DNA from 3 places in the Cytobacillus spongiae genome. Region 3 is predicted to be linked to each of the others. Evidence: riboswitches for the same ligand, from Rfam matches in the RefSeq annotation. Region 3 holds a riboswitch; each other region holds the start of a gene.

Region 1 (8,155 bases), 1.5 Mb from region 3:
AAATGGGGAGTCAGGCGATTACCTTTCTCCCACAAAATGATTAATTTTGAGCAATTGTTTCTTTCAGATACTCCTTTTCGAAGGAGTATTTTTTTTCCACATAGACTTGATGCCAAACCATGAACATTAAAACTGTCCATATTTTTCGGCTATTGTCCGCTTTTCCTTGGCAGTGATCCTCTAGTAAGCCTAATAAATATGGTTTATTTATTAAATGATCTGTGTCGCTCTCACGAATAATCGTTTTCGCCCAGTCATTCATTTCATCCTTTAGCCAATGACGGATTGGAACAGGGAAACCAAGCTTTTTGCGGTTTAATACATGATCAGGAACAATTCCTTCTGCTGCTTTACGTAAAATATATTTCGTCGTTCCGTTTGCTGTTTTTAAGCTTGTCGGAATTTGAGACGCGACATCAAATACAGCTTTATCTAAAAATGGAACACGAAGCTCTAAGGAATGAGCCATCGTCATTTTATCCGCCTTTAATAGAATGTCTCCACGCATCCACGTATGAATGTCAATATATTGCATACGGTCAACTGGATCATACCCTTTGCTTTCAGCATAAAGCGGCTTCGTAATGTCCTTATAATTCAGTCCGTCACGATATACGTTTAATAGTGAGCGTTTTTCTTCTTCAGAGAACATCTTGGCATTCCCAATGTATCGTTCTTCCATCGGAGTGACTCCACGCTCAATAAAGCTCTTTCCTTTCATTCCTTCTGGCATCACTTGCGCCATGAATTTTAGGAAGTTTTTTACGATGCTTGGCATTCTGTTAAAAACCTCTAAAGATTGTGGTTCACGATAAATGTTATAGCCACCAAAAAGCTCATCTGCCCCTTCTCCAGAAAGCACAACAGTTACATGCTTACGTGCTTCTTTCGCTACAAAATAAAGAGGTACACAGGCAGGATCGGCTAATGGATCGTCCATATGCCACATAATCTTTGGAATTTCATTCATATATTCTTGAGGTGTAATTACATGACTAATGTTTTCGACCCCAAGTTTCTCCGCTGTTTCCTTTGCTACGTCAATTTCACTAAATCCGTTTCTTTCAAACCCGACAGAAAACGTCTTAATGGCAGGATGAAATTCCTTCGCAATAGAAGCTATAATAGAGGAATCAATACCACCTGATAGAAATGAACCTACAGGCACATCACTTCGCATATGAATATTAACTGAATCAAACAATACGTCTTTGATTTCTTTAATGAAGGTTTCCTCAGATTTTTGTACCGGTTTAAAAGAAGCTTTCCAATAACGATTTACTTCCATCGGACCACCAATTTTTTTCGTGAAATAATGACCCGGCTCTAGCTTTTGAATTCCATCTGTCATCGTATATGGTTCAGGAACAAATTGATAGGTTAAATAATGCTGCAGAGAATCATAGTTGATCACTTCATTTTCTAATGCCAAAAGGATACTTTTCTTCTCTGATCCGAAGAAAGTCTTTTCTCCATCATCATAATAGAAAAACGGTTTAATCCCGAATGGATCTCTAGCTCCATAAAGAGTTTGCTCCTGTTTATCCCAAATGACAAATGCAAACATTCCTCGAAGCTTCTCAACTGCTTTCTCGCGTAAATGGCTGAATAGCGCAATAATGACTTCTGTATCTGAGCTAGTTTCAAAATTTAATCCTTCGTTAAGTAGCTCTTCACGTAGCTCCACGTAATTATAGATTTCTCCGTTAAAGATAATCCAATAACGTTCATTTTCATATGTCAATGGTTGGTGTCCACTTTCAATGTCAATGATGCTAAGCCTGCGAAAGCCAAATTGGATATGGTCATCGTAAAAATATCCATCATCGTCAGGTCCACGATGAGTAATTATATCATTCATATTTTTAAATACATGTCTTTGATTATCTTGAAAGTTCTGTGCCTTTTCATGTACACAACCAATAAATCCACACATTATGTACGTCACCTACTCCATTTCTATTATGTAATAATCTATTTGAAACTCAGATGTTTTCACATACATTGTTGTTTTTGAAATATGGGCCGTTTTCTGCTCCAGGATACTCGCTTGCAGCGAGGAGTGCGGTGAGTATCCTCGGTTTCGCCTGTGGGGTCTCACCTGTCCCACTGCTCTTGCAGGCGTCTCGCATCCACTCGCTCCAAACTGCTAGCCTTCATATGAAGAAAGGAATCTTACCTCATATTAAACAACAAGCTTTTAGAATATAGCCTTTTAATAAGATCTATTTGATTAACAAAAATATCCTTATTAAATAGAGTTTTTCCTCACAACAAGCTTTTCTAAAACAGGATAAACTTAATGGCATATCAATAAAACATACCTACTAATACTACCATTAATTATTTTATAATTGCACGGTTAAACTGAAAAAACAATAGGAAATATTAAGGGGATTCCCTTATAGGATCATTTATATATAGAGACGATATGAAAAAGACGGAAGTTACATGGATGTAACTTCCGTCTTTTTCATTTTGTTAGAGATTATACATTCGCTTGTTCGCGCAATGCATCAGCTTTGTCTGTAGCTTCCCATGGAAGGTCAAGATCATTGCGTCCAAAGTGTCCATAAGCAGCCGTTTGCTTATAAATCGGGCGACGTAGATCTAACATATTGATAATCCCTGCTGGACGAAGATCAAAGTTACTACGTACTAGATCTACTAATACATCTTCACTTACCTTTCCAGTGCCAAAAGTATCAACGGAAATAGATACAGGCTGTGCTACACCAATTGCATAAGCTAATTGTACTTCTACTTTATCTGCTAACTTAGCCGCTACAAGATTCTTTGCTACATAGCGAGCTGCATATGCTGCAGAGCGGTCTACTTTTGTAGGATCCTTACCAGAGAATGCTCCTCCACCGTGACGAGCGTATCCACCGTAAGTATCAACAATAATTTTACGGCCAGTTAAACCAGCATCCCCTTGTGGTCCCCCAATAACAAAACGACCAGTAGGATTGATGAAGTATTTAGTGTTTTCATCAATTAGTTCTTTTGGTACAACTGGATTAATAACATGTTCTTTTAAATTACGCTGGATTTGTTCCAGGCTAATTTCTGGATGATGTTGAGTTGAAATAACAATCGTATCAATACGAACTGGCTTGTCATTTTCATCGTACTCAACTGTTACTTGCGTTTTACCATCAGGACGCAGGTATGGAAGAATTTCTTCTTTACGTACTTCAGTTAAACGACGAGAAAGCTTATGAGCTAATGAGATTGGAAGAGGCATAAGCTCTTTTGTTTCATTACAAGCAAAACCAAACATTAATCCTTGATCCCCAGCTCCAATTGCTTCGATTTGCTCATCAGTCATTAAGCCTTCGCGAGCTTCTAACGCTTGGTCAACCCCCATAGCAATATCAGGAGATTGCTCATCAATAGAAGTTAAGACCGCACATGTTTCTGCATCAAAACCATATTTTGCACGAGTATACCCAATTTCTTTCACTGTTTCACGAACGATCTTTGGAATATCTACGTATGTAGAGGTAGTAATTTCACCAGCAACAAGTACAAGACCAGTTGTTACCGATGTTTCTGCCGCAACACGAGCATTGGCATCCTTAGCTAAAATTGCATCTAAAATCGCATCTGAAATTTGGTCACAGATTTTATCTGGATGACCTTCAGTAACTGACTCAGAAGTAAACAAACGACGTTTCGTTGACATCTGATTTCCTCCTTATATAAGAAAATAGCGAGGTTATCCTTTTGGCAAAAGATCAACCGCATATTTAACCTCAAGGTTGATACGGTACTCATTCCCTAAGTAATAAGAACAGCTTACTCCCACATTTCATTACGGTTATGGTTACTCTATACCTTATGAAGTGGTCTGGTAAACTTGGAGTTTTTATTAGGTTTTGGAATTCAAGATGAATTATTCATAAATATCCGATAGAAACTCCAGTCAAGATCATTTTAAACATAAAAAAACCTTCCCTATATAGAGGAAAGGTTGTTAGCAAAATGATTTGCGCCTTTCACTCTTATCGTTCAAGGATCGTGTCCTTGCGCAGATTTAGCACCTTTGCTCAAAAATAAAAGAGTTCTAAGAAGTCACGGCAAATTACTCTTGCCGTATGTGTTTGAATTCTTTAAGATCTTTGATAGCAGGTTGCTGGGTTTCATAGGGTCTGTCCCTCCACCAGCTCAGGATAAGAGAGTATCCGTTCAAGGAAAAATCATATCGTATCACATCGGATAATGTCAATGTTTTTTCAAAAATACTTTCAATTTACTCTTTTATTAGCATTTTGTATGTTATGGAATAAGTGAACCATCTGCTCCTGCCAAAATAGGAAGAATAGCTAAAGCAACTCTTATAAAGAGCATGATCCATCCTCACATTTACGTTTAAGGAAACGATGACGATTTTTTGCAATAAGTTTATAAGCCGGGACACCTATAAGAGGAACAAATGGGATGTATAATAAGGTAGCGATTATTGTAAATACAGGAGAAGTCAACAATAACCTCCGCACAGCATAAAACCCTTTTACTATTTTTTGATTCGGTAATATTATATGAAGCTCTTTTCTGAGATCTTCTTTAGTGAATGGAAATGACTTGTTTAAGCGCTCATACGTTTGCAGAGACACCCACTCTACTTTATTCAAACGATCCAATCGACGAAAGAGTTTTTTAGATTCTTGGCAAAGAGCACATGTTTCATCATATAGGGCAAGTATTTTCATCTCATCAGTCCCATTGTTAAATATTTGGAATATACATATAAATACACATTGTGGGGGTTAGACAGGAAATGTAATATATATTTTGAAAATTGATTGAACAAAAAACTTTTTTTGAATTAGTATAGACTAATTGTTTAAATGTGTTATACTAATTTAGAGATGTAATCACTTTCAAAAATACTATTGAAAAAAGGAAGGTATTCATCAGATGAATTCTGTAAGCATATCTAGTGAATTAACTGAGTTATTAAAAGGCAATAACATTCAAATGCATTTATCAGTGCCACAGCTAGTGGAAAAGGTTTTAACACGTGAAGAGGGTGTTTTAACATCTACTGGAGCTGTACGTGCTACAACTGGTAAATATACAGGTCGCTCCCCTAAGGATAAATATATCGTAGAAGAAGCTTCAATTAAAGATAAAATTGATTGGGGTTCTGTTAATCAACCTATATCTGAAGAAGTATTTAACAACTTATATAATAAAGTAATAAACTACCTTGCCCAAAAAGATGAAGTATTTGTTTTCAAAGGATTTGCTGGTGCAGATAAAAAATATCAACTTCCAATCCAAGTCATTAATGAATATGCATGGCATAACCTTTTTGCGCATCAACTTTTCATCCGTCCAACAGAAGAAGAACTATTGGATCATGAAACGAAGTTCACTGTTATCTCTGCTCCAAATTTCAAAGCGGATCCTTCCGTTGATGGAACGAACTCTGAAACTTTTATCATGGTATCATTTGAGCGTCGTACCGTTTTAATTGGTGGTACAGAGTACGCAGGAGAAATGAAGAAATCGATTTTCTCTATTATGAACTATCTTCTACCTGAAAATGATATCTTATCTATGCACTGTTCAGCAAATGTTGGTTTAGAAGGTGACGTTGCGTTGTTCTTTGGTCTATCTGGAACAGGAAAAACCACTCTATCTGCTGATCCTAACCGCCGCTTAATCGGTGATGATGAGCACGGTTGGTCTCCAAACGGTGTATTCAATATTGAAGGTGGATGCTATGCGAAATGTATCAATTTATCTCGTGAAAAAGAACCACAAATCTTTGATGCGATCCGTTTTGGTTCTGTTTTAGAAAACGTCATGCTAAACCATGAAACTCGAATTGCAGATTATGATGATAACACACTTACAGAAAATACACGTGCTGCATACCCTATCCAAGCAATTGATAATATTGTTGACCCTAGCATTGCAGGACATCCTAATACGATCATTTTCTTAACAGCAGATGCTTTTGGTGTACTACCTCCAATCTCTAAATTAACAAAAGAGCAAGCGATGTTCCACTTCTTAAGCGGTTATACATCAAAGCTTGCAGGTACTGAGCGAGGGATTACTTCACCTCAAGCAACTTTCTCAACTTGCTTTGGTTCACCATTCTTACCACTACCAGCTACTACTTACGCTGAAATGCTTGGTAAAAAAATCGATGAACACAATGCGAACGTATATTTAGTCAACACAGGTTGGACTGGTGGAGAATACGGCGTTGGTAACCGAATGAAGCTTTCTTATACGCGTGCTATGGTTCAAGCAGCTCTAGAAGGCGAATTAAATAATGTTGAAACGGTTACAGACGAAATATTCGGACTTAACATTCCTCTCCATGTACCTGGTGTACCTGATGAAGTCCTTCAACCAAACAAGACTTGGGCTGATCAAGGAGCATATGAGGTTAAAGCAAAAGAACTAGCAGCTAAATTCCGTGATAACTTCAACAAGTTCACAAACGTTTCTTCTGATATCTTAGAAAAAGGTGCTCCAAAAGCATAACTGAAAAAGCAATATCGTTTAAAGCTAAAGAGGTCTACTTAATAGTACATGTGCTAATTAATTCGAGGGACAATTCCTCTAGAATTTCTTTAAACACATAATCTAATTAAGAGGAAAGAGGCTGGGACATAAGTATTTGTATTTCAGTCCATGATATATCCGAACTTTTTACTAGTTCGGGTATTTTTATTTGTTCGAAAAAAAAAATTAAAAAATAGTGGAATGGAGCGGAAGACACTCGACTGCTAAGGGGAATTGAGGAAACGCTGAGACACCAAAGCGCAGGGAGGAGGCTCAGCTTCCTCCCTGCGGAAAGCAAGTGTCTGCAGCGCAGGTGGAACGAACTTGTTTTTACAACCTACCTATTTGAATAAAGTCATTGTTCGTCTTTGAGCAGGAGTCATATAGTTATGTCCCAGCCTCTTTGTCTACTACCTAAGCGGTACGAATTTCACCTTTTTTTATTATGCAATTTTATCTTTTGCAATGACAAAACTAATTTGTTAATAAGATTTCGTAGCTTTTTTTTACCCACTGTTGTTTACAGAATGTAAACAACCTAAACCCATACTATAATAGGTACCTAGTATCACCCATTTAGTTTGTAGAGTTTAATGAAACCAATTGATACGTTAGTTCTGTTTGATTATTTTCCCAAGACACTTTTTTAATAAGTGCGGTTCCACTACTTTCTCCATGTTTCGTTTTACGAACTTCAACGGGAATTTCTAGTGGATACAAACGATACCCTTCTTTTACAAGTACGAAGATGTTCTCGTCATTCATACGTGTTTCATTTCCCTTTGTAACAATCATTGTATTTAGCTCAAGCGGCATACCCATTTAACTCTCTCCTTCATCTTCACTTAACGTAATCATACCATTTTCACATTTGAGTTTTCATCCAAATCGTTAAGTCTTCTAGAACTTTTCGGTTGATTGCCGGAGGGAAATAATGGGTGTATTCTTGAAAATACCAGCTTTCAACTTTTTTATGTAATGCGTTTAACCGCTTCTCCAATCGATACGAATGATCAATGGACACATTATGATCCTGGACTCCATGGATAATCAACACGGGAGACCTTAGTTTTTCTAATGAAAACAATGGCGTACGATATTGATAACGTTCAGGGTATTTTGTAGGCGTCCCTCCAATTACACGCTTCATCATACGACGAAGATCCTTACGCTCAACATAAGTTAAAAACATATCGCTTACTCCACCCCATGTGACGACTGAAGCAGCACCTGGATATTCGATGCCTGTTAATAATGCCATGACTCCTCCTCGGGAAAAGCCAAACACATGAACTCGCTTTACTCTCTTATGTACATCCAAAAGCTCAAATGCAGAAAATGCGTCTTCACGATCATCCCCAGCAAAGTCTTCATTTCCTTCGCCACCCTGATTCCCTCGATAGAACGGAGCAAACACTATAAACCCTTCAGATGCAAACTGAACAATTCGGCCCGGCCGTACTTTTCCTACATTTTTGATGCCACCTCTTAAATATAGTAGTCCCTCGTAAGTCGCTTCTCCTTTCGGCTCTGCTAATAACCCCTTTACCTTCAATCCACCTGACATATAGGTCACTAAAAATAACTCAATCTGTGGGTTTGGTGATGGAAACCTATGTTTTGA
Region 2 (8,155 bases), 130 kb from region 3:
TTCTTATTTGCGACCTTAACTTCTGCTTTTTCAATGCTAGAGATTATTATCGCCACACTTTCAAAAGGGAATATGAAGAAGCGTGCTTCTTACTCATGGATTATAGGAGGTTTCATCTTCATTCTTGGAATTCCATCTGCCCTTTCATTTGGCACACTTTCAGACCTTACGATTTTTGGAAAAAACGCCTTTGATGCAGCCGATTTCCTTGTGAGTAATATTCTTCTCCCGATTGGTGTATTGCTCATATCATTATTTGTTCCAAATTTAATCAAAAAAGAAGTGCTTAAAAGAGAATTATTACAAGACTCTACTAGAGGAACCATCCTATTCAACATTTGGTATATCGTGTTAAAATTTGTGATTCCACCAATCATTATCATTGTTTTCATGGATGCTCTCGGAATCTTTAAATAAGGTTGATAACAGGACATTCCAAAGGAAAGGATGTTATCGTACATTTGATTCTTCTGTGTGAGCTTGATTTTCCAATTAGTTATGCACTAATGTACAGGATGAGGCGCAGTTCAATAGCACCTCATCCTTTATTATGAGCAAATGGAATATTCTCTTTCGCAAAGATAGCTACTAATTCTTCTAGCATAATACTTGCCGTTGCTGTTTTCCCAGCTCCTGGCCCTCTTAAGGTAAGCTCTCCCGATAAATCTGTATGAATAATAATTGCATTATCTACCCCCTCAACAGCAAATAACGGATGCTGCGGCCCAACCAGTGTTGGTCTGATTGACCCAATAATGCGATCTCCTACTAGTTCAGCTGAAGCTATATACTTAAGCCTTAATTTTTCATTTACGAAAGGAACTAATTCTTGTAGAGAGCTACCTAATGGTCTCCGTTCTACTTCATTCCAAACAGGCTGAGAACCATATATGGTTTCACAAAGAATCATTAGCTTATAAAAGGCATCAAATCCATCTACATCATTGGTAGGATCCGCTTCAGCATACCCGAGTTGCTGTGCTTTTTCTAAAGCTACTTCATATTCCTTCCCTTGCTCTCTCATATACGTGAGCATATAATTCGTTGTCCCATTTAGAATACCCTCGACTTTATGAATTCGATTGACCTTTAAAAGCTGACTAATGGTTCGAATAACCGGAATAGACCCAGCAGTTGTCGCCTCATACCCAATATACGTGTGATTATCTTGTGCTTGACGTTTCAATCGCTCACCATGTAGTGAAAACATTTCTTTATTTGCGGTGATTACCGGAATTCCCCTTCCTAGCCACTCGCTCACATATGTGGCAGCTGGCTCTTCCCCAACGATCGCTTCCACAACAACATCGATATTTGGAGTTTTCAATAGATCACTCCACTGATTCGTAACAATTGTACTAGCTGGAACACCTCTCTTCTTTCCACCATCTCGAACGAAAATGACAGGTACTTCAATCTCCGCATTAAGTAACTGACTCAAAGCAGACTTTTTCCCCTCAATCATTTCGAAAATACCTTGCCCAACTGTCCCAAATCCTAACAGAGCTACTCTAATTGTTTTAGCTGTCAAGACGCCACGTCCTTCCTTAAATAATTGACAAAAACGCCCTCTTCCAAAGAAGAGGGCGTGAAATCGACAATCCTCCTCTCATCTCTCAAGTCACATGACTTGTAGGAATTGGCACCATCCCAATTGTACATTGGTGGTTGCCGGGCTTCATCGGGCCTAGTCCCTCCGCCTCTCTGGATAAGAGTTTATTTAGTTGTTCTGATTTTTACTTACAAGGGGATTTTATCGAATACGATACGAATCGTCAATCATTTTTAGAAAATTTATTATTTTCAAACGGATTTTCCAGCTGCTTGCTCAATTGCTTTGGTAAATTGCTGGACAATATCAAATAATTCTTCTATTCCAACAGATATACGCACAACATGCTGGGTTATGCCCAATTTTTCTTTCGCTTCTTTCGGAAGAGCACGATGGGATGTAGCAATTGGATAGGAGACTGTCGTTTCTACACCTGCTAGTGAAGGAACAATTTTTATCCAATCTAACGCTGAAAAGAAGACACTCATATTTACCTTTTGCTGCAGCGTTACGGTTACAATTGCCCCATTACCTTTAGGCAGTTCATTTTGTGGATAATATACTTTTTCTACAAGCTCGCTTTCCACGAGAGCATTAGCCAATTCCTTCGCATTAGCTGCTTGCTTCTCTACTCGCAAAGCCATTGTTTTCGAGCCTCTCATTGTTAGCCACGCTTCAAATGGGCTTAAATTAGAGCCTAGCCCCACCACTTTTTGCCGAGCCTTATCCACGAGTTCTTTTCTCCCTACTAGAACACCTGCTGACACATCACTATGACCACCGATGTATTTTGTCGCGCTGTGGGCGACTAAATCGACTCCTAGCTCAATTGGATTGAGCAAGATCGGTGTCGCAAATGTGTTATCAATCATTGTCATCAACTCATTTTTCTTAGCGAAATTCACAAGTTCAGCTATCTTTTCTACTCGTAAAAAAGGATTCGTAATCGATTCAGAGTAGATCAGCTTTGTATTGGAATGAACATGTGATTGAAGAGATTCTATTTCTGTAAAATCAGCAAATGTAACTTGAATACCAAAATTCTTCAATTCATGACCCAGTAAATGATACGTTCCACCATACAGATCTTCTGCTGCGAGGATGTGATCGCCATTCTGTACCACAGCCAAAATACCTGCTAAAATAGCTGATATCCCAGAGGAAGTAGCCACCCCATCTTCTGCACCTTCTAGCTTAGCAATCGCCTGACCCAGCTCATCTGTATTCGGATTGCCGTTTCTCGTATATAAATAGGAACCGTCTCCTTCATAATGCCCTTCTAGATCCTCTAACGTCTTAAATTGAAAAACTGAGGTTTGAAAAATCGGTGTTGCTTTACTTCGAATGGATTCTGTATCTTTTTTATTTTGATGAACCACTTCGGTATGTATCGAACGCTTCATTATTCTGCCCCCTTATTCAGGTGATTAATGAATTCTATTATACAGTAGAGAATTAAAGGAAGAAATGATAAAGTTTTTATAAAATACTGAAATTTAGCCATGCTCTTTTGATGCTACTAATCGTTCATCTTGTTTTCTATCACTTTTTTATTTATCAAACCTCATTGATTAGCCATATCCGATCATATTAAAGCCTTAATATACTAGATTAGATGTGAATTTCCCTATGATGAGCGAAAACCCTCATCTATGGAGCGAAAATTCGTCGAATCGGAGCGAATTCTAGTCGAATAGGAGCGAAAATGGCGAAATGCGAGCGATATTCGAGGATAATGGAGCGAACGCTCATAAAAGGAGCGTTCGCTCACAAAAAGGACAATTCCGTGAAGAATCGTCAACATCTTACAATTAAACCTCGAATCCAATTAGTTCTCGCCTCCTAATAGAGCAATCCTATGCAATTAACTCGCAACTCATAATTGACACATCACTTCAATTTGCCGCATTCTCTCAATTGACCTACCATCTCAATTAGCCCTTCCTCTTCTCACGGCAAACCAAATTTCCATCATAGAAAAACGAGCAGGGGGTCCCCCTGCTCGTTCTCACTTCTTATCGTAATTTAAATTGACGAACCTGTTCTTCTAGCTTTCTAGATAATCCTTCAAGACCATTTGCATGTCTACTAAACTCTTCCATCGTTGCAGATATTTCTTCAGCCGAAGCGGAGACTTCCTCAGTTGCTGAAGCCGTTTGTTCAGAAATCGCCGAAATATTACTTGTTTGTTCAGATACAATATCTTTGCTTTGTTGGCCGATCTCAATCGAGGTTCTTACTTCCTCCGATTTCCTTGTTACTTCTTCTAATGAACGTAAAATACTGGCAAAAATTTCTTTCGTTTCTTCCACTGCCTTTTCCTGTTCTTCAACCGTACGATTCGTTGATTCTACTGACTCTACCGCTTTCTCCACAACTTGTTCAATGTTTTGGATAATACCAACGACTTGATCTGCTGACCTTTGGGATTCTTCTGCTAACTTGCGAACCTCTTGGGCTACTACTGCAAATCCTTTCCCATGCTCACCTGCCCGGGCCGCTTCAATACTTGCGTTTAATGATAGTAAGTTCGTTTGCTCTGAGATGCCTGTAATCGTGTCAATAAACGCGCTAATGCCTTTCATACTGTCTGCAACCTCTCCAATAATGGCAGACACTTGATTCGAAGATGCCTTCGTATCCGTCGATTTGATTGTTAATAGATTCATATGGTTTAAACCTTTTTCACCTAGCTCTACTGACTGCTGTTGAACAGCTAACATATCATTGGTTACCGCTTTAATATCATCTAAATTCGAAGACAATTGTTCCATCTCTTCTGCGACAGTTTGAATGTTTTCTGTTTGCGAAGCGGTCCCTTCAGCTACCTCACCCATTGCAATTGCCACTTGCGAAATAGAAGATGTAGTCTCATCCGTCATTTTAGAAAGGGAAGACGAAGTGGACAGCACTGTTTGTGAAGATGCTTCTACCTCAGTCAGAGCCTTTGAAAGATGATTCATCATCCGATTATAACTCTCTTCTAATTGCTTAAATTCATCTTTTGATTTCAACGAAACACGGGTTGTTAGATCTCCTTCAGATGCTGTTTGAATTGATTGTTGGAGAGTACGAATATTTTTGACTATTCCTTTGCTAAAAAAGAATGCTAGAACAGCTGAAATGACAATAAATCCAGCCATCAACGCAAAAATGGCAAATTCCAACCCTTTTGTACGACTCGTAAACTCCTTTTCTTCAAGTGTAGCTAATACATGCCAACCCGTGCTTTCATTAGTTGAGTAGACAGAAAATTTTTCTTTACCGTCGTACTCATAATTACTTACTCCTTCTTGATTCTTCTGCATGTCTTCCCATACACTTAGCTTGGTCACTACATCTGTACCAATCAATTCTTGGTTTGGATGAGTGATAAGAGTCCCCTCTCGATCTACTAATACTGCATATCCCTCATGTCCGACAACAATTTCATTTGTTACTTCTGCTAACTTTCCTAAGTCGACATCCACACCAATGACTCCAATAACCTCTCCAGCTTTCTCAACTGTTTTAGATAAAGTTACTACTAGATCTCCTGTTGCTACGTCTTTGTATGGAGTCCCAGTCACTAATTGACCTTTATTATTCACAGCTGATTGATACCAATCTCGTGTAGTCGGGTCGAAGTCATCTGGCAAGCCTTCCCCAGATTCTTTAGGTGATATCATAAAATCGTTACGTTCAGTAGCAAAATAGAGATGCTTATAATCCTCTCGTGTCAAACGCGTTCCATCTAATAAAAAGAAACCGTATTTAGCGTTCTCTGGGTTTAAATAGTAATCGGTAAAATTAATATTATTCGATAAAAGAGTGATTTGGCCACCAATCCCATTGGTTAGGGTATCAATTCGATTGCTGACTTCATTTACTAGCTGTACGGTCGAATTTTCCACTTCATCCTTCACGATTTTTTGAGAATACATAACGGAAAAACTCCCTAGAGCGATTATGGGAATTAACGTTACAAGTAACATCATGCTAATTAATTTCGTTTGAACATTGTTCAATCTTGATGCCTTTTTCATATCTGTTCTCCTTTATTCAATTGATATCTATTTTATCGGCAGTTTTTAACAAGTTGATAGTGTTAATTCATATTAAATCTTTTCCAATCTTGTATATTTAGCCGTTTACTTCATTCTTTTTTTATATCCATTATGATAATAAAACTATTTCTAACATTCATATAGGATAATGAAATGTGTGGAAAATACACCTAAAAAACGTATGAGCTATCTTACCATTTGGAGATGGAATTTTTATGCTGGAATCCTCGTTTTATCATGCTAGCATGAACACTACAATGATCATGCCCACAAAACAATTTATAATCGGAAAACTAAGCGAAAGTGATGAAGAGTTTTTACGTAAAGGGAGCCCTGATGAGGCAGGGATTTTAGAGGGGCATCATTAAGTAGATGATTCCCACAAAAAATGTGGAACGTGTAACTTCACTTTTTTGTGGGATCTTTTTATCTCATTAAACGATTGTCTTTTACTTTTCGCATGCAATAAAATCTTTATCGCGATCCTTGCTCTTATTCGCATCATAAAGCTCTTTTGACACAAAAGGTTTATATTTTACCTTTCCTCCTTTATTGACCGTATCTTTAGTACGAGCCCCCCCCCTTGGTAATCTTTATTTAGTTCCGTGCAATTTTGATATTTTTCAATCGACTTTGCTGAAGTAGCAGAAGTTAATTCAGATGTAACACCAAGCATTAAACTTAATGAAAGAATAGTAGCTATAGTTTTTTTCATACTTCCTCACACCTTACATCCTTTATTTTAACTGTATGATAATTTAAGGTTTGTTTCGATTTCAAGATAGACAAAAAGTTTTTTCCATTTTTCGTTAATTTCCTTTTAAAACGAATTTGATAGAGTGATATATTTCTCATCACCTCACAAACAGCTCTCTCGAAGATTACCTATCACCCGCTAAGGAATAAGATATTCAAATGTAGGTTAAGCAACAACTTCATAAAAAAAGCTTGTTGCATCAAACAAGCTTTTCATTATTCATATCATTCTATTTTAGGCTTGTGCAACAGCCCTTCTTTCTTTACGTTCTCTCCATAGCGTCCTAAAACCAAGTAGCCATGTAACCAATTGAATTAACGTCACACCAAGGACAATGATGCTATCCCAAAAATAATAACTGTAAAAATCATTCGCAACTACATTTTTTATCACAATCGTGATTCCATAAATGGATGGAGGTAGCCGAAATAAAAGAAATTGACCAGCTGCAACAAAGGCTCCAACCAAATACAAATATCCGAACCACACTGCATTTTTTTGCTCGTATTTCGGAAGATCATTCCACAGTGGAGTCTCCTTCTTTAAGAACTTCTTTCGTAAGTACATAATTCCGTTTTCATGTAATGCTGAAGTGTTTTTCCAGTTACTAACGACATAGTACATATCGGTTCGTAAATATATAATGAACTGCCAGATGAACTTTACAATACAAATGTATACGATTAACTTAGCATAATCTATGACCAACTGATTGCTACTATATAATTGCATTAGCAAACAAGCTAAAATAATTACAACATCCCATGCCATTCCTGCTAAATATGGCACATATCTTTTTGATTTTGGCCTTGACCATAAACCAGTCATATCGGTTTCAGCTACTAAAAAAACCATTCGTAAATTCAAGCGAACACGTGAAATAACCTGTTCTTTTGCTGCTGCCAGAACGTGTCCAAATTCATGAATTGCAATTAACAGGTAGCTTACAACCATTAAATTTAGGGTGCTTAAACCAATCGCTTGAAACACAAAGATGTCCTTATAATGTGGCGTGAGCTTTGGTTGCGTGAACAATAAAAAGATTATGATAAAAAAAGAAATAGAATACAAAATTAAAGCCGGTGAAGAATAGAAAAATCTACCTAACTGAACGAGCACCCTGCTCGGTTCACGTTTTACTTGAGGGTTTAACACTTCTCCATCGATGCTTAACACTAGTTTATATTCTAGTAGAGTGCTAGCAAAATCAAGCACATCAATATCATCATCATATTTCTTTTTTAGAATATCTGTAGCCTCTGTTATCGTGGAATGTCCATCCAACAACTTGATAACGTCCACAGCTACTTCAGGTACTCGTAAGAATTCTCCAGTATGTGGATCACCTATAGTGTATTCATCTCCATCTGGCTGTATCGATAAATGTGAACAATCAACTACTGTGTTTAAGTTTATTTCTATCGTCATGTAAGTACACCCTCATTGTGATCAATAGCTATTGAAATTAATTCTTCTAAGCTAGCCATTTCTTTGAAATCAGAAGAACAGGTTGGACAATATGGCTTTTTAGTTGTTTTAATATTGTCCTGTGAGATTTCCATTGTGGTCGTATCGATTGATATGATAGGTTTCATTAACGGGGAGATGCCTGTTATTAATTTCGTTACATCGGATGTAAAAAGCCCAGTTAAAATGGCTAAATTAGGGGCGAATCCAGTGTTAACTCCAGTAAAAGTTCTACCGTAATTGGTCTTTAAACGAATGATGGAATCTGGCTCCATCTGAATCAGTTCAATAAATTTGCAATCTAAGCAAGGTTCATTACATGTTGGAATCGTT
Region 3 (8,155 bases):
AAAATTCTTCATTTCCAATCTCAGGTTTATCATGTATTTGATGACTAGTAGATATATAAAGCTCCTTTTTACTATCCACATCGTCAGTTATTGCTTTTTTCTGCAAATGATACGTATTTGCAATTGTTGTCATCTTTCTTCAACCTCCCTCGTTTTTCGTAAGCATGGTAACAACTAATCATTCTCCAATCTCACTAAGTGGAACAAAGGTAGGAATCACATTCCCTTTGTACTCCTTCTCAATAAATTCAGCCACATCATCTTGTTGATAGAGTTCAGCTAGCTTCTTCAATGACTCGTTATCCTGATCCTCCGCTCGAACAGCAATAATATTAATGTAAGGGGTTGCCGTTGCACTTTCATGGAAAATCGAGTCATTAACAGGACTGAACCCCGCATCTACTGCGATTCCATTATTAATTATGCTTGCAGCAACATCCGGTAATACTCGCGGTGTTTGCCCTGCTACAACTGGAACAATCTCAAGATTCTTTGGATTTTCAACGATTTGATCTAGAGAACCATTCCCATCGAAGTCATCTGGTAGCTTGATTAAGCCCGCCTCTTGCAGGAGCAAGAATGCACGGCCCATATTGGTTGCTTCATTTGGAACAGCAATCTTTCCACCTTCTGGGATTTCATCAACAGACTTGTATTTCTCTGAATAAATTCCCATCGGTGCAATAACGGTCGTCGCAATTGGAACAAGATCCAGATTATGCTCCTTTTTAAACGCATTGAAATATGAAATTGTTTGAAAAGCATTTGCATCAAGTTCTTCCTCTGCTAACGCAATATTGGGCTGAACATAATCAGAGAACCGAACAATCTCCACCTGAATGCCCTCCTTCTTTGCTTTTTCCGAAACATAGTCCCAAATTCGATTGTCAGAACCACTTACTCCTACCTTAATAGTAACTTCCTCTTCCTTGCCGCTCGTTTTCGATGAGCATGCTGTACTAAAGACCAATAATGCTAGAACAATAACGAATAATCCAATTTTTTTCATGATGAAATTCCTCCTTTTTATCTTCTTCTAATTTTTTTCGATAAAATATTGCCAAAGGATTGAAGCCCTTGAACCATGACAACTAAGATCCCAACGGTAATTAGCATGACCGTAGTATCAAACCGCTGATACCCATACGTAATCGCAAGATCCCCAAGTCCACCTCCACCAACAGCCCCAGCCATAGCAGATGCACCAACAAGACCGACAGTTGCTATTGTAATGGACAGCACGAGTGAGCTTAGTGCCTCTGGTATGAGAAATCGAACAATGATTTGCCAAGGTGTAGCTCCCATCGCCTCTGCTGCTTCAATTACCCCAGGGTCAACCTCTAATAGGGAATTTTCAATTAATCTAGCAATATACGGCCCTGCATAAAATACAAGCGGAACCACAGCAGCTGCAGTACCAATCGAAGTTCCGACGATAAGTCGAGTAATTGGAATAATTGCCACCATCAAAATAATGAAGGGCACAGAACGAAAAATGTTAATTATTCCATTTAAACAATTGAACACAACCTTATTTTCAAGAAGATGTCCCTTTCTCGTTACAACGAGTAGAATCCCGAGTGGCAAGCCCAATAAGGTGGAGAATAACAGGGATGCAGCTACCATTTGAATTGTTTCAAGAAGGGCATCGATAATTTGTTGCTGATCAACTAGCATGTGTGGTCACTTCCTTTATTAAAACTTCTTGCTGATTGATGTACATTAGTGCTCGATTGATTTCTTTCTCCTCCCCTTGAAATTCCACAATTAAATTGCCATATGGAATCCCTTGAAGCTCTGTAATATTCCCAAAAAGAACATTTACGTGAAGATCAAACTTCTTGGCTAGTTTGGAAAAAAGAGGCTCACCCGCCGATTCTCCTACAAAGTGAATTCGGTACACTCTCTGTATTCCTTCTACATTTTCAACCAATCTCTTCACCGCCTCTGGTAATTGATCATTCATCACAGAGCTAACAAAGCTTCGGGCTGTTTCTGTTTTAGGAGAAGAGAACACTTGAAAGACTGTTCCTTCTTCAATAATCTTGCCTCCTTCAATCACTGCTACCCGATTGCAGATCTCTCGGATGACAGACATTTCATGGGTAATGATAAGGATGGTAATTTTATATTCCTCATTGATTTTTTTCAGAAGCTGTAGAATCGCACGAGTCGTTTGGGGATCGAGGGCTGATGTCGCTTCATCACATAATAGAATCGATGGCTTTGTTGCTAGTGCCCTCGCAATTCCAACTCGCTGCTTTTGCCCTCCAGAAAGCTGATCCGGGTAATTATTTGCCTTTTCATTTAGACCGACAAATTCCAGTAGCTCCATTACCCTTGTTGTAATCTCCTGCTTGGAAACTTTCGCCAAGCGAAGAGGGATCGCCACATTGTCAAAAACCGTTTTCGAATTGAGGAGATTAAAGTGTTGAAAAATCATCCCAATATCTTTCTTCGCTTCTCTCACCTGTTTGGTCGATAACGATAGTAAATCTTTCCCATCGACGATCACCTTCCCACTCGTCGGTCGTTCAAGTAAGTTGACGCAGCGAATTAACGAGCTTTTCCCTGCTCCACTAAATCCAATAACACCAAAGATATCCCCCTTCTTGATATGAAGGTCCACTCCATTTAACGCGTGAACCTGTTCTCCGCTACTTTCATATACTTTTCGAACATCCTGAAATAAAATCATCGTTTGTCACTCCTTTTTCATTTTTTATTAAACAGGGATGATACTTTTTCTGATTTTGAATGAGTTACTGTCATGATTAACTGTAAAATGTACCAACAAAAAACCCTCTTCAGACAAGAAGAGGGGTCTACATTGTAGAGCTCTTCTTATCTTTACAAGCTATATCGCTTGCTGGATTTGGCACAGTACTAATTATTAGTCCGCTGCCGAGGCTTCATTGGGCCATTTCCCTCTACCTCTCTTGATAAGAAATACATTATTAACCTATCGGATTACTATGTTTTAATATAAAAAAGACTCTTGTTTTCAATCTCCTTTCCTTTTTTCAGGAATGAAAAAAACCTCTTCTCGATAAGAAGAGGTTCACCTAAACATATGTATGTTTCCTCTTCTTATCTTTCAAGTCATATGACTTGCTGGATTTGGCACAGTACTTGTAATCAGTCCGCTGCCGAGGTTTCATTGGGCCAGTCCCTCTACCTCTCTCGATAAGAATCACGATTTTTATTCAATTATTTCCTGTGAGATACACTTTACAATGATTCGTTAACTGTGTCAATTCTTATTTTTATTTTTTTCGAAGGTGTGCTGTAAGTATCCTTTCATTCGCTAATTGAAAAAAATGATAAAATATTCTGCTAAATACCCATTATTCCGGTAATTTATGGTAATATAAATTGGTGCTTTTTTCTAAATTTTGAACTTCTAGAGAGAGGAAGTCATCCCATTGATACAGTCTGTGTTATCCAACTTTGCTCTTTTGTTATTGTTGCACTTATGTATTAATATGATTTTCCATTACAAGCCATGTATTCCGAAAAGAGCCGGGGAATTTCTAATCATTTTCTTCGGTATAGCTGCGACGATTTCTATGTTCTACTTACCGATTCGCTTTGAGGAATATTTTCTCGATTTACGGCTCATCCCATTATTATTTTTAGCCATTATGAGAGGATGGAATACAGCCCTTCCTGTCTTATTTGTTGCTTCGATTTGGCGGCTGATTATGGGAGGTCCTGGAGCAGTCCCAGGAACCCTATTTGGTATGATTTTCCCTACAATCGTTGGCCTTTATTTTTTTCAAGGGGAAACTCCCCGCTACCATTTTAAGAAGATTGCGATCGCAACGACTATTGCATGGATTTTATCTGATTTCCCAACACTTTTCTTTTTTTCACTATCTGTGGATGAAGCTCTTCAGCTTTTAACTTTTCGATATGTTTCAATTATAGGTTCATCCTTTATCTTTTATATCTTTATTATTAACGGCATTCAACAAGAGGACCAGCGGCAACGATTAAACCAATTAGCTGATTTCGACCCGTTAACAGGACTCTATAACAAGCGAAAATTTCTTGAAGTCATGTCAGAACAAATCAGTCAAAACCCAAATAACCCTTACTTTCTCGCCTTGCTAGATCTAGACTTTTTTAAAGAAATCAATGACAAGTTTGGCCATCTAACAGGTGATCGTGTACTGATTCAATTTGCCCAGTATCTTAGGCAAAAGCAGACTGACCATATCATGTTCGCACGCTATGGCGGAGAAGAATTCATTGCATTTTGTAGCGGAGATTCGTTAGAAGAAACGGCTTATTACTTTAATGAACTCAGAAGGCATCTACTTCTTGAAAAGTTCAGCTCAGCGTCTGGAGAGATCACTCCAAGCATTTCTGTTTCAATCGGTATATGTCCATTTTATCCAGCCAAAGATGTTCACCAGCAAATTGATGTAGCAGATCAACTCCTATACGAGGCAAAAAGATTGGGAAGAAATCGAGTGTGCTACTAGATGTCCTCACTATTGAAAAGGCATTCAGACGAACTTAAGTCTGAATGCCTTTTTTCGATTTATAACGGGCGTTTGGATCTGACTTCAACCGTAATAGATCCTCCATTTGTGTATGCTTTTAACAGGAAGGGAACTCCTGTCGTATTCTGAAATTGGAAGTCGACTCCTCCCCACGAAACCGTAGCATCTCTCCCTTTAGGTACATACCCCACACCGAGTGAATGATGATGCCTTTCAATATAGCTAACTCCCACTTGGTCAATTGCATTGAATAGAGTAGAAGAAGTCTGGCAGATTCCTCCTCCTATGCCATCAACAAGTTTTTTGTTCACAATTTCCTTCGCTGGCTGATAGCCATGTGCGGCATCACTTGGTCCAATCGTTGTATTAAACGAAAAAATATCTTCTACGCCAATAATTGTATTGTTAATCGAATTAGCAGACAGCTGAATATTAGTCGTTCTTCCCGCTACCACCGGGTCAAAATACGTCGTATAGCTGGCAAGAATTAGATCGTCTAGAGCCGGTACTTCTTCAGGGTCATAGCCACTTTCGGTCACATAAACAGGAAGTTCAACGACTCCACCATTTTGCGAGGCTTCCATAATTCTTTCAACAAGCTCTGTCTCCTCAAGAATAATCTTCGGCTGACCTTTTCTAATTTGTCCTGCTTGATCTATTTTATCAAGGACCATCCTTTGATCATAGCCCCTCTGGTTTCCGTCTCCTCTTGCTAACTCGCGTGCCCACTGTTCGATTTCCATCTGAAACATTTCAGGCTGATTGTAATAATCCATTTCCTTCGGTACAATCTCGCGAATCACCTCCTGCGTGCTCGGGTCTACAACTTTCACAACAACTGGGAGCTCCTTTTCAGCTACCTCATGCTTGCTAACCGCATGTGTTTGTATATTCTCCTCCATTTCGCTCGCATTCCCTGTTTCCTTTGATGCTTTGTCAGAACAACCTACTAACCAAACCAAACTAGCAAACAAGCAAATAGACACCAATTGCTTAAACATTTTTCAAGTCCCCCAACTTTTTTCTAGATATTTTCCAATCTATGTCTCTTACATGCTATTCAAGCCAGCTTATCTATATGCGGCCTCTAGCCCTGTTTAGTAGCTGATTATTTCAATAGATGGACCAGTTGGAGGGGAGTGATCTGCTAAAAGGGAACGAATTTTAGGTGTCTGCGGGCAAATGCTCGTAAAAGGGAGCGTTTGCTCCCTTTTTGGCTCAGGGCAAATTTGGTTGCATGAGCCAGTCTTCTTCAGAAAGCCAGCTTATCTCTTTAAACAATAATTTGATTGTTGATCTTTTCGGTAAAAACCGTAATTAAAGAAGTTTTTTTACTCTGGAAAGCTGTAAAAGGAGCGAAAATCCGCCTTGTCCGAGCGATAATTGGTCGAACGCGAGCGAAACCTAGTCGATTAGGAGCGAAATAGCTGAAAAGTGAGCGATTTTTGGGTATCTGTGAGCGAACGCTCATAATAGGAGCGTTCGCTCACTTTTTGGCTCAGGTCAAATTTCGTGGCAAGAGCCAAACTCTTCGTGGCGTAAACCAAACTCTTTGCGGCATGAACCAGACTTCGTCACAAAGTCAGCTACTTTGACCCCAACCTCAATTCTAGGTCCTAACTCACATTCTAACCCCAAGCACACACTACAGCTCCTAAATACAACGACCACGCACAAAAAAAAAGCTGCCCACCCAGCAAGAACTGAGCAGGCAGCTTCCAAATGGACGGGATTAATCCCCATCGAGCATTCTAAAAATACCACCAAGCATACTACCTTCACCTTTGTCGGCACCGCCTCCTTGAGGGGCAGCAGCAAACACTCGACTAGCTAGTCGGCTAAATGGAAGGGATTGAATCCAGACCGTACCTGGTCCACGTAATGTAGCAAAGAATAGACCTTCACCACCAAATAAAGCTGTTTTCACACCCTTAACCATTTCGATATTGTAATCGACGTCACTGGTCATGGCAACGAGACAGCCCGTATCGACGCGAAGAACTTCTCCAGGTGCTAATACCTTTTGATGGATCGTACCACCTGCATGAACGAAGGCCATTCCGTCTCCTTCAAGCTTCTGCATGATAAAGCCCTCTCCGCCGAAGAAGCCAGCGCCAATTTTGCGCTGAAACTCTACGCCAACTGAAACGCCTTTAGCAGCGGCTAGAAATGCGTCTTTTTGACAAATAATTTTTCCGCCAAGCTCACTTAGATCCATCGGAATGATTTTTCCTGGATATGGGGAAGCAAAGGATACATGCTTTTTCCCGGTACCTTTATTTGTAAAGGTTGTCATGAATAAGCTCTCGCCTGTAAGCATTCGCTTACCTGCACCAAATAGCTTGCCCATCATTCCACCACCACTACTAGACCCATCTCCAAAAATAGTTTCCATATCGATTTGATCTTCCATCATCATTAAACTTCCGGCCTCAGCTACTACCGTTTCTTGTGGATCAAGCTCTACCTCCACAAATTGCATATCATCTCCATAAATCTTATAATCTATCTCATGATTATTCATCTTTTCGCCTCCTACATCTTTTTCCTACTATCTCGTATACGAAATACTTTCCACATAGTTTCATTTAATTATTCGCCAGAAACTTTTTTTCCCCTTTTTCAATAGGGGAAGTTTACTCCACACTTTCAAATTTTCCTTTAAAAACGCATGTAATCTCTTCTGATACTCCTCTTCAGCCACTGTATAGCCCTCCGTATGACCAGCTCCCTTTACAATCCAGATTTCTTTCTGTCCTCCTGCTGCCTCATACAGGCGGTGGACCATTTCTGTTGGAACAAGTTCATCTTGATCGCCATGAATGAAAAAAATCGGTAGGGTTGTCTTTTTCACCTGTTCAACTGCAGAGGTCTAAGTGAAGGAATATCCTGCCTGTATTTGAGTAACTACACTTGTCACTTGCATAATTGGAAAGGCTGGTAAGCGATAGAGATATTTTAATTGATGGGACAGCACTTTATTCACAGACGTGTAGCCGCTATCCGCAATGACTCCTTTTCCTTCTGATGGAAGCTTTTCCCGCTAGTCATAACAACAGTTGATGCGCCCATAGAAAACCCATGCAAAAATATTTTTACTCTCTTTTTTCTCTTTTATTAAAAAGTCGATCCATCCTTGATAATCAGTACGATCATGCCATCCATAGCCAATATATTCTCCTTCACTTTCTCCATGGCCACGGGCATCTGGCTTTAATATATCAAAGCCCATCTCATAATAGTACTTTGTAATGCCAGGCATTTACTTCTTATTCCCCTTATAGCCATGAGCAATAATCACAGCTTTGCCATTTGATTCTGGATTGAGTAAGTAAAGACCTTAAAGCTTAAGGCCATCTTTAGAAGTAATATCTACTTTTTCAAATAGCTGATTCTCAGTCCACTTTAGCACTTCTTCTAGTTTCTTTTGCCTTTCTTCCTCGATCATGACGCTTGTTGTAACGGCATCATTCCCGCCATGCAGCTCCACAGCCTCATGGCTTCGACAAATGGCTACATTGTAAAAGTAGTTCCCACCAGCCACTAGAACGACCATAATAAGTGCGACAATTCCAATAAGGATTTTGATCCACTTGCTCTTCAAGCTCCTTTCCCCCTTGACCCCATATTCTCAAATTCCTTCT

What was found. A riboswitch is a leader RNA that binds a small molecule or an ion and turns the genes downstream of it on or off. The one in region 3 is predicted to bind S-adenosylmethionine.
Region 1: it holds a riboswitch for S-adenosylmethionine, as region 3 does, so the genes downstream of both, metK (methionine adenosyltransferase) here and LS684_RS03765 (methionine ABC transporter ATP-binding protein) in region 3, are expected to answer to the same signal.
Region 2: it holds a riboswitch for S-adenosylmethionine, as region 3 does, so the genes downstream of both, LS684_RS04525 (homoserine dehydrogenase) here and LS684_RS03765 (methionine ABC transporter ATP-binding protein) in region 3, are expected to answer to the same signal.

The regions. Positions count from the first base shown of each region.
Region 1 covers NZ_CP089997.1:3,322,163-3,330,317, forward strand. The annotation lists gene LS684_RS16740 (C39 family peptidase) at 1-44, shown strand, start outside; gene asnB (asparagine synthase (glutamine-hydrolyzing)) at 41-1,936, opposite strand; gene metK (methionine adenosyltransferase) at 2,489-3,688, opposite strand; SAM riboswitch class I at 4,005-4,182, opposite strand; gene LS684_RS16755 (thiol-disulfide oxidoreductase DCC family protein) at 4,341-4,715, opposite strand; gene pckA (phosphoenolpyruvate carboxykinase (ATP)) at 4,924-6,510, shown strand; gene LS684_RS16765 (DUF2584 domain-containing protein) at 7,108-7,353, opposite strand; gene LS684_RS16770 (alpha/beta hydrolase family protein) at 7,397-8,155, opposite strand, start outside.
Region 2 covers NZ_CP089997.1:840,287-848,441, reverse strand. The annotation lists gene LS684_RS04530 (sodium-dependent transporter) at 1-417, shown strand, start outside; gene LS684_RS04525 (homoserine dehydrogenase) at 539-1,531, opposite strand; SAM riboswitch class I at 1,607-1,715, opposite strand; gene LS684_RS04520 (trans-sulfuration enzyme family protein) at 1,804-2,955, opposite strand; gene LS684_RS04515 (methyl-accepting chemotaxis protein) at 3,568-5,577, opposite strand; partial or broken gene LS684_RS04510 (excalibur calcium-binding domain-containing protein) at 6,048-6,313, opposite strand; gene LS684_RS04505 (PqqD family protein) at 6,590-7,783, opposite strand; gene LS684_RS04500 (ThiF family adenylyltransferase) at 7,780-8,155, opposite strand, start outside.
Region 3 covers NZ_CP089997.1:715,242-723,396, reverse strand. The annotation lists gene LS684_RS03780 (M20 family metallopeptidase) at 1-133, opposite strand, end outside; gene LS684_RS03775 (MetQ/NlpA family ABC transporter substrate-binding protein) at 179-1,009, opposite strand; gene LS684_RS03770 (methionine ABC transporter permease) at 1,027-1,677, opposite strand; gene LS684_RS03765 (methionine ABC transporter ATP-binding protein) at 1,667-2,698, opposite strand; SAM riboswitch class I at 2,842-2,949, opposite strand; SAM riboswitch class I at 3,088-3,193, opposite strand; gene LS684_RS03760 (GGDEF domain-containing protein) at 3,426-4,490, shown strand; gene LS684_RS03755 (VanW family protein) at 4,550-5,512, opposite strand; gene LS684_RS03750 (TIGR00266 family protein) at 6,244-7,035, opposite strand; gene LS684_RS03745 (alpha/beta hydrolase) at 7,096-7,365, opposite strand; gene LS684_RS03740 (alpha/beta hydrolase family protein) at 7,555-7,773, opposite strand; gene LS684_RS03735 (hypothetical protein) at 7,852-8,115, opposite strand; gene LS684_RS03730 (general stress protein) at 8,112-8,155, opposite strand, start outside.